Regions from separate parts of the Exiguobacterium sp. NPDC077395 genome, predicted to be linked through region 1. Evidence: riboswitches for the same ligand, from Rfam matches in the RefSeq annotation. Region 1 holds a riboswitch; each other region holds the start of a gene.

The links. A riboswitch is a leader RNA that binds a small molecule or an ion and turns the genes downstream of it on or off. The one in region 1 is predicted to bind thiamine pyrophosphate.
Region 2: another riboswitch for thiamine pyrophosphate. It lies ahead of ACQKD4_RS06090 (YkoF family thiamine/hydroxymethylpyrimidine-binding protein); the one in region 1 lies ahead of tenA (thiaminase II).
Region 3: another riboswitch for thiamine pyrophosphate. It lies ahead of thiT (energy-coupled thiamine transporter ThiT); the one in region 1 lies ahead of tenA (thiaminase II).

What each region holds. Positions count from the first base shown of each region.
Region 1 covers NZ_JBNNHU010000001.1:49,442-54,209, forward strand. Annotated here, with positions in the region: gene ACQKD4_RS00335 (NUDIX hydrolase) at 1-125, opposite strand, end outside; gene ACQKD4_RS00340 (pentapeptide repeat-containing protein) at 181-783, shown strand; gene ACQKD4_RS00345 (aminoglycoside 6-adenylyltransferase) at 780-1,607, shown strand; gene ACQKD4_RS00350 (hypothetical protein) at 1,658-1,810, shown strand; gene ACQKD4_RS00355 (ion channel) at 1,818-2,222, opposite strand; TPP riboswitch at 2,350-2,454, shown strand; gene tenA (thiaminase II) at 2,543-3,217, shown strand; gene thiM (hydroxyethylthiazole kinase) at 3,214-4,005, shown strand; gene thiD (bifunctional hydroxymethylpyrimidine kinase/phosphomethylpyrimidine kinase) at 4,002-4,768, shown strand, end outside.
Region 2 covers NZ_JBNNHU010000001.1:1,182,973-1,187,740, reverse strand. Annotated here, with positions in the region: gene ACQKD4_RS06100 (ABC transporter ATP-binding protein) at 1-959, opposite strand, end outside; gene ACQKD4_RS06095 (ECF transporter S component) at 952-1,527, opposite strand; gene ACQKD4_RS06090 (YkoF family thiamine/hydroxymethylpyrimidine-binding protein) at 1,520-2,110, opposite strand; TPP riboswitch at 2,193-2,293, opposite strand; gene ACQKD4_RS06085 (GTP-binding protein) at 2,353-3,552, opposite strand; gene ACQKD4_RS06080 (hypothetical protein) at 3,664-3,930, opposite strand; gene ACQKD4_RS06075 (SMP-30/gluconolactonase/LRE family protein) at 3,943-4,768, opposite strand, start outside.
Region 3 covers NZ_JBNNHU010000001.1:1,586,071-1,590,838, forward strand. Annotated here, with positions in the region: gene rpmB (50S ribosomal protein L28) at 1-149, shown strand, start outside; gene ACQKD4_RS08180 (thiamine diphosphokinase) at 208-795, opposite strand; gene thiT (energy-coupled thiamine transporter ThiT) at 792-1,367, opposite strand; TPP riboswitch at 1,441-1,541, opposite strand; gene rpe (ribulose-phosphate 3-epimerase) at 1,562-2,218, opposite strand; gene rsgA (ribosome small subunit-dependent GTPase A) at 2,222-3,109, opposite strand; gene pknB (Stk1 family PASTA domain-containing Ser/Thr kinase) at 3,152-4,768, opposite strand, start outside.

The DNA of each region.
Region 1 (4,768 bases):
CCGCCAGGCAGTGCCCAAAAGTCATCCCGGATATTTCGGTGAATCAATACGTGTCCGTCTTTCACGAAAATACCGGCGACGCGGTAATTGAAGACGCCTTGTTCAGTCGGGAATACGAGGTCCATCTATATCACTTCCAATCTTTGTCATATGTTCTAGTATACCTGAAGGAGGGATATTATGTTTCAACCACATACGCAATATCGAGACGAAGATTTCCGCGACGTGACACTCCGTGACGAAGAGCTGTCACACGTCACGTTCGAGAACTGCCGCTTCACATACGTCGATGCGACGGAACTACAAACGGAACGCTGTCAGTTCATCAACTGTGATTTTACCGATTCGAAATGGAATGCGTCCCGTCATATCGGCAGCTCATTTTTGAACTGTCAGTTCCATGGTGCCAATTTGTTCACGAGTGAGTTTGAGCAATGTAAAATGACGGGGTCTTCCTTTGAGGAGAGCCAGTTTGAAGGCGTCCATGTCACAGAAGGGGACTGGTCATTCGTCAACCTTCGTCACGTGTCTCTTAAGAAAATGGATTGGTCCCACGTTCGTTTGGTTGAGGCGGACCTATACGGTGCTGATTTGACCGAGACGGTTTGGCATCAGGCGGACTTGTCACGAGCGACACTTCAACATGCGGTGTGCCGTGGTGCTGACTTCAGAGGAGCACTTGTCGACGGGGTTGATTTTTCAAACGTGACGTTACAACAAACAAAACTAGACGCGATGCAGGCAATCCAAGTCGCGCGCTCATTGGGGGCGATTATAGAATGAAACCGGAACAAATTATTGAACAGTTGATTGTGTTCGCAAAAGAACGTGAATACATCCGAACGGTCGTCTTGAACGGCTCGCTCGTCAATCCGAATGTACAAGCGGACGCGTATCAGGATGTCGATCTCACTTTTTACGTAGAAGATGTAAAAGCGGTTGCGACCGATCGCTCATGGATCGATATGTTTGGAGAAGTCTTGATCATGCAGACACCTGAAACGTCTGATCCCGAACGACATGTTTCATTTTTGGTGCAGTATGTAGACGGACATCGTATTGATTTGACGATTCGAAGCACCGAGCAACTTGAAGAGATGCTCGAAGCCGATTCGCTCAGTCAGATCGTGTTCGACCGAGATCATCACCCGAGTGTGACACCGTCAGACAACACATACCGTGTGACACGCCCGTCTGTTGACGAGTATGCGGCTTGTTGGAATGAGTTTTGGTGGGTATCACTCTATGTTGTCAAAGGAATCAAGCGACATCAGGTGTTATACGCGCTCGATCACCTCGACATCATGCGGAATATGCTCCGTCAGATGATGGAATGGAACATCGGCTATGCGACGAACTTTTCTGTGAATCTCGGGAAATCGGGTGACGGGATGCGAGAGCATTTACCGGAAGAGTTGTGGGAGATGCTCACGGCGACGTATGCCTCGGCTGAGCTGAGCGCGATTGAAGACACGCATGACCGCCTGCAATCACTCTTCTTCTTTTGCGCGCAGCGTGTCGCGGAACAAGGTGATTTCGTCTTCCAGGAAGAAGAAGCCAGACGCGTCCGTGCCGCATGTGCAACACTTCGACATTCGAACGATTAATGAGGCCGTGAGCCGGGAAACGCTCCTTATAGAGAAAGGAGCGTTTTTTCATGAACCCATATACGACATTTATTGCTCTTCTAGTCGGAAGTCTTGTCCTCTTTGTCGGCATTCGCTTAAAAAAATGGCCAATCATTTTGGTTGCGATGCTCCCCCTTGGTCTCGTCGCATTTAATATGTTCTTACTCATCACGGGGCGCTAGGACATGTTCACTTGTCTTTTTGATACATCGATTTGATGAAGAAGGCACTCGGTAACAAAATGCCGATGGCGCCTTCGATGATGGCGAATAATCGGGTCAAACCAATCGGCAACAAATCACCAAATCCGATTGATAATAAAGTGACCCCGCTGAAATACAGGAGGTTTTCCCAAGTCGGTTCAACGGCATTCATGGATTCGAGTGAAGTCACAAGAATGACTGAATCACGAGACAAAGCATAATAAATCAATGTGAATCCTAACATGACACCAAGTAGGCTAACGAACAACTGAGCGAACAATCTCCCGTCAAATCCTGTTTGCTTGTACGTTTGACGTTTGAAAAACCAAAACACGTTCAAACTGATGAAGAGTAACGCAATGGTTAATAAAATCGTATTCAATCCGGACACATCCTTTTCATGTAAATGAGTTCATTTATCCATTCCCGAAGCGAAGAATGAAAAACAGAATCGGAAAAGGTTTGCAATTGATGAAAAGATTGATAGAATGTGGTCGAAGACGACTGAATTTCATAATGTTTGCCACTAGGGGAGTCGCGTCACGCGGCTGAGATGGACAAGGTCCAGACCCTTCGAACCTGATCTAGTTCACGCTAGCGTAGGGAAGTGGGCGAGACGACTCATATGGCTTCACCTAGATATGACAGTTCGAGACGCCGCTTCCGTTATGGGAGGCGGCGTCTTTTTATCTGTTATAAGGGGGAGTTATTATGAAATTTACAGATCACTTACGTCAGGAAGCAGATGGATTGTTTGAAGCAAGCTTTCATCATCCGTTCGTCCGTTCACTCGGAGAAGGAACGCTCGATGAGAAGAAGTTTAGACATTACGTCATGCAAGACTCGTATTACTTGAATCAATTCTCGAAAGTCCAGGCCAAAGGGGCGACGCTTGCCCCGACGATGGAACTATCGAGTCGCTTTTTGACACATGCCTTACACACGATTGAGGCGGAACTCTCACTTCATCGTGAGTTCTTTACGATGCTCAACGTGACGGATGTTGAACTGGCGACATTCGAGCCGGCACCGACCGCTTACGCGTATGCGCTTCATATGCAACAGGCGGGGCCGACTCTCGGTGACGTATTGGCGTCAATCCTTCCGTGTTATTGGGTGTATTACGAAATCGGTGAACGTTTAAAAGACAAACGACCCGATCATCCGATTTATTCAGCTTGGATTGCGACGTATGGTTCGGAGTGGTTCCGTGAGTTGGTGGAAGAACAGATTGATCGGTTGGATGAATTGGCTGGACAAGCGACAGAAGAAGAACGGCTTCGTTACACAAAACTCTTCTTGAAGAGTTGCTATTACGAAGTCGCCTTCTGGGAAATGGCATGGACGCTTGAATCTTGGACATTGTCTCAGGAGGTCAACCAATGAGACATGAGATTTGGAGCGAGATTCGAAAGCAGGCACCGTTGATCCACAACATCACAAACACGGTCGTCGCCAACTTTTCGGCGAATGGACTGCTCGCCATCGGTGCCTCTCCCGTCATGGCAGATGCGATTGAAGAAGTGGCAGAGATGACATTTGTGAGCGATGCGCTCGTGTTAAACATCGGAACACTCGGTACGATGACGGAGGCGACGATGATTCGTGCGGGGCAGGCGGCGAATGAAGCGGGATGTCCGGTCGTGCTCGATCCGGTCGGTGTCGGGGCGACGTCGTTCCGTCGGGATGTCGTCGAGCGAATCCTTCGCCACGTCCGTGTATCGGTCATTCGTGGGAATGCAGGAGAAATCGCGACATTGATTGGCGTTGATTGGACAGCACGAGGCGTGGATGCGGGTGACGGGGCGTATGAACCAAGCCAATTGGCACTCGAAGCGGCGAAACGATATGGATGTGTCGTGGCCGTGACCGGAAAAGAGGATATGGTCAGCGATGGAAGTGTCGTCATAGAAGTTCATGGTGGGACGAAACGGATGACTGATACGACCGGTACGGGATGCTTACTCAGTGCGGTCGTCGGAGCATGTCTAGCGGTCGAAAAGAATGCACTCAAGGCGACGGTGACAGCCGTATCAGGATATGCCTATTGCGGGGAGTTGGCGAGTGAACGGGCAGAAGGACCAGGAGATTTTCCGATTCACTTTTTAAATGCCCTCCATCAATTGACGCAATATACAATCCCGACGAATCGAATCGAGGTGTCGACCTCATGAGACCACAAGTATTGACGATTGCAGGATCTGATTCAGGGGGCGGAGCTGGTATTCAAGCCGACTTAAAAACGTTTCAAGAGCTCGGTGCGTTCGGGACAAGTGTACTTACCGCCATCACAGCCCAGAATACACTCGGCGTGCATGGAATTGAAGCGATTTCCCCGGAAATGATCACTCGGCAAATCGATGCAGTGGCCAATGACTTTCAGATTACAGCTTGTAAGACCGGCATGTTGGTAGATGCGGAGCGGATTGAAGCGGTAGCCGTAGCACTTGAACGTCATCGTTTCCAACACGTCGTCGTCGATCCCGTCATGGTAGCGAAAGGGGGCGCTTCTCTGTTGCAAGATAGCGCGGTCGAGGCACTTCGGACGAAGCTGTTGCCACATGCGACGGTCGTGACGCCAAATATCCCTGAAGCAGAGGTATTGGCCGGAATCGAGATTCGAACGGAGGCAGATCAGATGAAGGCCGCTCAATTGATTCGTGCACTCGGTGTCGATGTCGTCATCATCAAAGGTGGACATATGGGAGGTGTGAAGGCCGTCGATTTGATTGTGTCCGAATCTGAAGTGTTTCAAGTGAGCGCACCCCGCGTTCGGACGAAAGACACACATGGAACGGGATGTACGTTCTCTGCAGCTTTGATGGCTGAGCTGGCATACGGAAAGACACTTCGTCAAGCTGTCGTGGACGCGAAGCAATTTATCCATCAGGCGATCACGCATGGATTATCGATTGGACAGGGGCATGGACCGACAAA
Region 2 (4,768 bases), 1.1 Mb from region 1:
ATTGATGTTTCGTGACCAAACTGCAACTCTTGCTCAACGGAGTTCATAAAAAATAGATGTTCTGGTGATTGTGGCACGAGCCCGACCCGATGATCGTGTTCGGTTAAGCTTCTCAAAAATGTCGACTTCCCGCTCCCATTCGGTCCGAGAACGGCAATCACTTCTCCTGACCTGACATGAAGTAACGTTTCCTTAAGCTGAAACGAATCACGTCTGACCTCTTTAACCTTGTAGCGTTGAATAGCTGAGAGTGACGCGTTCGACTTCACGAATGCAAAATCCTCGACCGGACGGAATGATTCATGCCTAACGATACACCCTCGCTCTAACTCAATATGCCAGTCAAAGTAATCTCCCCATAGATGAGGACGATGCTCGACGACAATGACATTCAGATCTTTCATTTTGTCGAGCCATTTTACAAATTCTTGCGCGGTCACTGGGTCTAGATGCGTCAACGGTTCATCGAGCAGTAGCCACTGAGGCCTTCCGACTAAAGCGCAAGCGACAGCGATCCGCTGTTTCTGTCCGCCTGACAACGAATCAATTTTGCGGTTTCGATAATCACTCAACTGTAACGATTCGAGGATTTCCGTCACGCGTTGTTCGATGTCTGAGACAGGTGTCGACAAGTTCTCAAGTGTGAAAATCAGTTCTTCTTCCACCCGCTCCATGACAAATTGCGTATCCGGGTCTTGAAACACCGTTGCGACCTGCTGATTGATCTCGCCAGGTGCATAGTCGTCGTATGATCGTCCAAGTAGTTCGAGTCTACCATCAAGGATTCCGTCACAATTCTCCGGATAGAGACGGTTGAATAGCGCGAGAAGCGTCGATTTCCCGCTTCCGCTCGCCCCACTAAGAATCGTACGACCTTGACGGATTGAAACGGTCACGTCTTCAAGAATCGCCTCAGAACTCTCTGGGAATCGAAAATGAAGTGACTCTGTCTCAACCATGGACGTTCCCACTTCGTGAAATCGCATAACCGCGAAGTGATCCTGTCTTCAGCAATAGGTCACTGAGCAACTTCCCACCGATTCCAGCGATGACCATCCCACTGACGGCTCTCAGCCCGAACATCGTCGCCACATAGCCTGGCTCTAACATCGCGAACCCACTCATGAAATATGTATAGACGAAACTCGTGACAGCCGACCCAAATCCGGCCAGCATAAGAACCCATGGCTCATAACGTCTATAGCCCGTCATCGCAAAGACGGCTTCTGCCCCTAGACCTTGAACGATGCCGACCAAGATGATGCGTGGCCCAATGGCATTCCCAATCAACATCTCAATCGTTGCGGCCATCACTTCTGAGATGAATGCCGCCCCCGGTTTTCGAATGATGTATGCGGAAATAATCGATACGATAAACCAGATGCCAAAGATCCACTCGTAGGCGATGGGACCGATCAACCCTGCCCACAAGTTACCGATATGAACGAACAATAAATAGACGACCGCGAAGACAACAGATAGTACGGAGACAAGGACGACTTCTTTCAATTTCCACGATTTAAGCATGTCGCCCTCCATGTGACGGACTATTTACGCTGAACGTCACCGTCATGACAACGTGTCGGTTCTTTTCGCGCGTCCGCTTAAAGGCCGCCTCGTAGTATGAGAACACGTCATCTAAGTTCCCATGGATGCCTGATGCATAATGCATCGACTCGTTATAGACACCAGCCTGTTTTGCTTGTTCGATTTCCTCATAGATAAGCTCCATGTAATCGTCAGCACCCATCGGATAGAGTGCGAACTGCGATGACACATACTGGTCTCTTGATGCACCGTTTAATGGTTCGCTCGGAGCCTTGAGCATCTCATCTCCCGCCGAATCCCCTGGACAACCGACAGAGAACGTTCCGCTCATTGAGACATGCTTCCCTTCTTCCGAAGCAAGACTCAAGACCGTTCGAGCGACGTCAAACACATGCTCGACTCGTCCACGGATGACCGTCGACACGTCATCCGTATGTCTCCACACACCTGACAGATCCGTTCGTTTTAGTGCACCTTTGATTGTCCCGACAAAATCGTCTGTCATCGGGCTTAGTGTGAATCGAAACCCGACAATCGGACTCGTACCACATGATTCATTCATTCTATTTCCCCCTCTAAATGTGTTTGCATAAAAAAAGCCGCATTCATGAGAATGCAGCAACAAAATCTATACAAACTTGCATAGAGAAAGTGCCGCACTTCCTCACGCCAGTATTATCTGGATCGAGTTATAAGGGATCGGAGCCGTGCTCTCATCTCAGCCGAAGCACCCCTAGTGCAGTCTTAGATATGCGGTTACTTATGCAGTCACAGTATAGCGATGTTTTAATCTTTTGTAAACGGTCAATCTGAATATGTGACGTATTGACCCGTACCAGGGAGCGGGTCATGGAGCGTGTCCCACGATGTTTCCATCTCCTCATCCGTCAACAAGCAAGCGTCAAGTGAACGCTCTACAGTCTCCCGGTCCATTCGTTGACCGATGAGGACCAATTCGTTCTGTCGGTCTCCGTACGGTTCGATGTAGTCTTCGCGCAGTTCCGGTTCGGTTGCAAACATAGCCTCTCGTTCGCTCTCCGGAAGTGTCGCTAACCAACGCCCCGCATGTTCGAGCGTTGATGCATACCCAGCTTGTGAAAACAGACAAGCAAGGTCGTTTCGTGTCGCAATCCATAAGAAACCTTTGGCACGAACGATTTCTTCAGGGTAATGTTCCATCCAATTCATCAAACGCTCAGGATGGAACGGTCGGCGCCGACGGTAAACGAACGAACTGATGCCATACTCTTCTGTTTCCGGCGTATGTTCTTCCGACTCGAGTTCTTGAATCCAACCTGCAGCGCGCATCGCTTGGTCAAAATCGAACAACTGGACGTCTAGTAAGTCGTCTAACGCCACATTCGAGTAAGTCGACGTCAACAACCTAGCACTCGGGTTGAGCGTTCCCAGTAAGCCCTTCATCTCCTGCAGTTCTTCTTCAGATACCCGGTCCGCCTTGTTCAATACGATGATGTCCGCAAACTCGACTTGGTCGACGAGTAGGTCGACGACTTCACGCACGTCACCTGTATCGACGGCTTGTTGACGTTCCATGAGCGATTCACCGGAATTGAAATCTTTGAAGAAGCGGTACGCATCGACTACGGTGACCATCGCATCGATATAGACATGACTCGACAAATCGATCCCGAGCGCATCGTCGGCATACGTGAATGTCTGCGCAACGGGAATCGGCTCTGAAATCCCAGAAGACTCGATAATGATGCCATCGAGCTCGCGATCTTTCGTTAATTCATAGACAGCTGTCAACAAATCTTCTCGAAGCGTGCAACAGATGCATCCGTTCGAGAGCTCGACTAGCTTTTCATCCGTCCGGGAGAATCCTCCTTGCTCGATCAACTTTTCATCGATATTCAGTTCACTCATATCGTTCACGATGACCGCATATTTTTTGTGATCTCGGTTATGTAAGATGTGATTAAGCAGTGTCGTCTTGCCGCTACCAAGATACCCCGAGAGTACCGTAATTGGAATTCGTTTCATGATATATCCTCCATTTAAATCGTAATGATTACTTTTTATATAATGGAATGGGAACATCTTTTTGTCAACAAAAAAACACGCCACACGGACGTGTTTTCGAAGAAAGTATAATCATTCTTCCAACGCTCTTCGTTCTGCCTCTGAACGCGGGTAAGTATTCGCCTGCCATTCAGCCCGATAAATCGAGTCGAGTTGAGTCAATCCGACTTCATCCTCATCTTTGTCTGAATCGACGCTCGGCACCTCATCCCACTTCGGGTCGAGGTAAGAATGATCTTCTTCACGTGCTCGATTTTCTTGAATCTTTTGAATCCCCATCTTAACTGCTGCAGCAACTGCCAACCCAATACCTGCTCGAACCAACAGTCGTTTCACCATCGTATTTCCTCCTCAGCGACCGAAACGATACAATGGCATTCCTTTCACTTCTGTGTCGATAATAAATACCGATCCCGCATCCGGATATTCGGAAAGTGCCTCTTCATCCATTCCTTCACGAGCCGTCGTGATGGCTAATCGATTAAGCCCATCCCCGATAAAGGCACATGAAGTGACATTCGGCGCAGGAACATGCACTTCCAATAATTTTTTACCTGTCGATGGGTCCCAACGTGACACTCTTCCACCAGCATAATGTGCAATCCATAGACAGCCTTCAGAATCGGACGTCATCCCGTCAGGAAAACCTTCTTCCTCGGAAAAATCAACGACGACCTCTCCGTTCGAGAGCGTTCCTGACTTCAAATCAAAATCATATTTCCGAATTTTTTCAGTCGGTGTATCGATATGATAAAATACGGAATGGTCAGGCGACCATGTCAACCCGTTCGAAAGTGTCAATTCATCCAAGAGTGTTGTCGTCGTTCCATCTCGATCGACTCGATACAATGTCGCTTCGTTTTCTTCATCCTCAAGATGGAGCGTACCTGCAAAAATGCGACCATATGGATCGGCTTTCCCGTCGTTGAAACGTAATCGACCATCAGGGTCATCCAACTCGACAATCTTATTTAGATCTCGATTAATTTCATCCCATTCATAGATTCCATCCTTCAATCCAAGGACGACACCGTCCGTCACTTTTGGTATGACAAAACCGACCTGTTTTCCGACCTCGAATGAAGAAATCTCGTCTTCTCGCTCGTCATACCACCATAATGTATGACCTTCGATATCTACCCAATAAAAACGCTTTAACTCAGCATCCCAACAAGGA
Region 3 (4,768 bases), 1.5 Mb from region 1:
CAGGTAACAACCGTTCGCACGCACTCAACAAGACAAAACGTACTTGGGGTGTAAACGTACAAAAAGTTCGTATTCTCGTTGACGGTAAACCGAAACGCGTTTGGGTTTCAGCTCGCGCACTTAAATCAGGTCTCGTTGAACGCGTATAATACTTATACACGAACGAATAAATCCCAGCGGCATTCGCCGATGGGATTTTTTTTTTGCTTATTTTTTGATGATCATGACAAGAACCATTCCTTGATGGACCGTCAATCGGGCAGACGCTTCGGTCCATTCATTCGAAATCGTCAATGCCTCCCCACTCTTGACCTCATGATGGTCGAGTGGATATTTGACACCTTCAATCGAGATCGTGGCCGTCTTCCAAGGCATGAAGGAAAGATAGTACCCGTCTCGTTTCATGATCACCTCGTTACCTGTTCTCACGAGATAAACCGTTTGACCTTCTCCGTGAAGAACCATCTCCGGATACGCTTCAAGTAAGCCGACGTTCGCAAACGTCATATCGATGCGTCCGCCTAAGCCACCATATACATCCATCCGTGTCGCCCCGCGTTCTCTCGCGAACGCTAGTGCAATCTCTAAGTCCGTCACGTCTTTCTCCGAAGGATAGCGTAGCGCCTCATCAGGCGGCAATCCTTTGAACGAATCAAAGTCACCGACCACGACGTCTGGCATGATCCCTTCATCTAATAACCTTTGATATCCGCCATCAACTCCGATGACAAAATCGGCATCACGCGGTAAGTCTGGAATGGGTTCCGGACTCGCCGCGACGATCAATATATTCATTGACGGAGATCCCGTGTCGCCACACGTGTGAAACGTGGTGCTGTCGTGAAGAGGAGCACTAACACGATGGCTGAGATGACGAAGGATGGTGCCATGTACGTAGCATTATAGCCGAGTGAATAGGCGACGACCGGACCTTCTGCATATTCAGCAAAAAAGACAATTCCCGAGATGACGTGTGCCGCGTATCGTAACATCGACCCAAGGAGCGCCCCGAGTACTAAATAAGTGGCAAGCGTCTTCGTCGCGCCTTGACTCGCAGCATGTTTCACACGCCCCGCGAACACTCCGGCCATACCGACAAGGCCATAGGCGACCGTATAATCGAGCAAGAATTGTACGGGCGTGAAAATATAGGCACCGAACAAGAGTTGGAGTGTCCCAACGAGGGCACCTGTCGCGAGACCACCTTTTAGTCCGTGACGGAATGCCATCACAAAGATTGGGAGCATCGCTAAACTGATTGACCCTCCTTGTGGCAAGCGATATGGAATGAGCAAATCAAAAATGAGCCCTAGCGCCGCAAACAATGAAATTTCAATGAGCGCTTGTAATTTGAAACGTGATTTCATCTTTCTTCCTCCTTTATTTTGTTGAACGACAAAAAGCAGCATGACGTAAACGCCATGCTGCTTGGATTCGCAACGTGCATTTTCGCCACATCCCTACGTCCGTGTGAACGGAACAGGTTCAAAGGGTTAGCGTATGCCTCTCAGCCACATGATGTGACACCCCTTGCGACTCTATCTTGTTGTTCTATCGTTGATTATACACGAGATGCGCCACGAATGCTATCGATGGCTGCTTTATAATCAGGTTGATTGTAGATGGCTGATCCCGCAACAAGGACATCAGCCCCTGCATCGATGCAACGTTTTGCCGTTTCCGCGTTGACACCACCATCGATTTCAATCTCAAAATCAAGCTGACGGTCTTGGCGAAGTTGGCTGAGTGCTGAAATTTTCGGTACGACCGATTCGATGAAGGCTTGTCCCCCGAACCCTGGGTTGACGGTCATGAGCAATACCATGTCGACGTCCGCAAGCACGTGCTCAATCGTCGAGAGCGGTGTATGCGGGTTCAAGACAACTCCGCATTTTGCGCCAGCCGCTTTGATTTGTTGCAAGACGCGATGCAAATGGTTCGTCGCTTCCACGTGAACGGTCACGATGTCTGCTCCCGCTTTCACGAAGTCTTCGACATAGCGTTCCGGTTGGTCAATCATCAAATGCACATCGAGGACCATGTCTGATTTTTTACGCAAGCTTGCGAGGACCGGTAGACCAATCGAGATGTTCGGCACGAACTGTCCGTCCATGACGTCAAAATGGATATAGTCCGCTCCCGCTTCTTGGACAGCTTTCACTTCCGCCTCCAAATTGGCAAAGTCGGCCGCTAAAATAGATGGTGCAATTTTAATCATCTGTCAATACCTCCGTTTTCGATCGTTTAACTCCTCCATAAAGGTAACATAATTCTCGTATCGTGTTGAAGCGATTTCACCATTTTCAACGGCTTGTTTGATGGCACATCCCGGTTCATTCAGGTGAGCACATCCGCGGAACTTACAATCGTCATGGCGTTCCACGAAATCAGGGAAGCACCATCTGAGTTCGTCTGCCTCAAGTTCTTGAGGAAACTCCAAGCTTGAAAATCCAGGTGTGTCGGCAACAAGACCGTCCGCTAATTGAATTAACGTCACGTGACGCGTCGTATGCTTTCCTCGACCGAGTGATTTAGAGATTTCCCCTGTCGCCAACTCGAGCTCTGGCGCGACGGCGTTAAGTAACGAACTTTTTCCGACACCGGTCTGGCCGGCGAAGACACTCGTCTTCTCTTTGAAAAGACCGCGCACTTCATCGACTCCGTGAGCATGCTCCGTCGATGTCTCAATCACGTCATACCCGATGGCGCGATAACGTGCAATCGCTTCTTGTATCGGCTCGACTTCATGTTCATCGAGCAAGTCCATCTTCGTCAAGACGATGATTGGATGAATTTGCTTTGACTCGATGAGGACGAGGAAACGGTCGAGCAAATGATACGAAAACGCCGGTTCTTTTACTGAAAAGAGGAGGAACGCCTGATCGATATTGGCAATCGGCGGGCGAACGAGGTGGTTTTGACGCTCTTCCACCTCTAAAATATAGCCGGTCCCATCTTCTTGATCTTGAATCACCACATCATCGCCGACGACCGGTGAGATGTTGCGCTTTCGAAAGTTTCCTCTGGCCCGACAACGAATCTCTTGATTCGTCTCGGTCATCACATCGTAAAACCCGCCTTGAAGGCGAATGATTGTTCCTTTCATTATGACTACCTCCTTTAAAAAAGAGGTGACGACACCGTCACCTCTTTATTGTGCCTCTTCAGCTTGTGCATATGTGACTGAATCTGTTCGGACAATCTCACCATCGACTTCAATCGTCGCCGTCCCGACTTCGTCAGGGGCAATGACGAGCGTATACGAATACGTTGTCGTCTCTGTGATTTGATCACGAAGCACCTCAATCTCACCACGTGCGTCAACCGTACGAATCACGACTTCGACCGTCTTCGGCTTCTTGTCTTTGTCCGGTTGTTCGACTTCTACGGTCACTTCACGTTCAATCGAAATATCAGTCGGTTCAACACCTTCCGATACGATGACCGTGAGCTCCGTTCCCGGGTCGACTGCTGTCCCGGCTGTCGGAAGTTGACGGATGATTTGACCTTTTGGAACACTTGTCGAAAATTCATCCCGCTTCACGATTTTCAGTTTGTTCTGTTCAGCATAAATAGATGCTTCGTCGAACGTATATCCTGCCAGGTTCGATAGTTCCACTTTGTTGCTCCCTGTCGACACGACGAGTGTGACCGTCACCTCTGAAGGAACGACCTCTTCACCTGGATCGACCGATTGGGAAATCACGTCTCCGCTATTCACCGTTTCGGAAGCTTCTGTTTTAATTTCAAGGTCGCTGAATGCTAAGTCTTTCAACATACGTTCCGCAGCAGTTTGCGAGAGACCTTCTACATTCGGCATTTCGACTGTTTCTTTTCCAGCCGATACGACAATCGTCACGGTCGTTCCGCGTTTCGGCTTACGTCCTTCTTGCGGATTTTGCGAAATGACCTCACCCTCCGCAATATCATCGCTCGCCCGTTCTGTCACTTCGACGACAAACCCCGAAGCTTCAAGCTCTGTCGTCGCATCCCCGATACTCATACCGACGACATCCGGCACGACGGAACGCGACATCTCATCAGCGACCACGTAAGCGGCAATGCTTCCACCAATCAATAGAACGATGAGTAGAATCCAAATCCACCATTTTCGTTTCTTCTTTTTCACAGGTACCTCTTCCGGTTCCTGTTCTTTTGGTGGCGTGACCGATGTTGGTGTCACGGGCACATCTTGTTTTTCTTCCGACACGACCGGTGCCATGACGAGCGTCTGGTCGAACTCGTCTTGATTTGCGGAGAGTCGTCTCGGTTCATTGGCACGTTCACGGCTCAATGCGGTCATGCAATCTTTTTTAAAGGCTGCGACCGATGCATGTCGGGCACCCGGTGATTTTGACAAGGCTTGCATGACACAGTTCTCAAGCGCTTGTGGAATATTTGGATTTAAGTCCATCGGCCGAATAGGGTCATCTTGCAAATGTTGAAGAGCGACCGCGACCGGCGTCTCGCCGATGAACGGTACACGACCCGTCAACAATTCATAAAGAACCGCACCGAGCGAGTAAATGTCCGATTTTTCATCCGCAAATTTTCCACGAGCTTGCTCAGGTGAAAAGTAATGGACAGAACCGAGGACAGACATCGTATGCGTCAACGTCGCATTCGACATCGCGACAGCAATCCCAAAATCGGTCACCTTCACGTTTCCATGCTGATCGATCATCATATTCTGTGGCTTGATATCCCGGTGAATGATTCGGTTCGCATGGGCGTGATCAATCGCATCACAAATCTGCCCCATGATGCG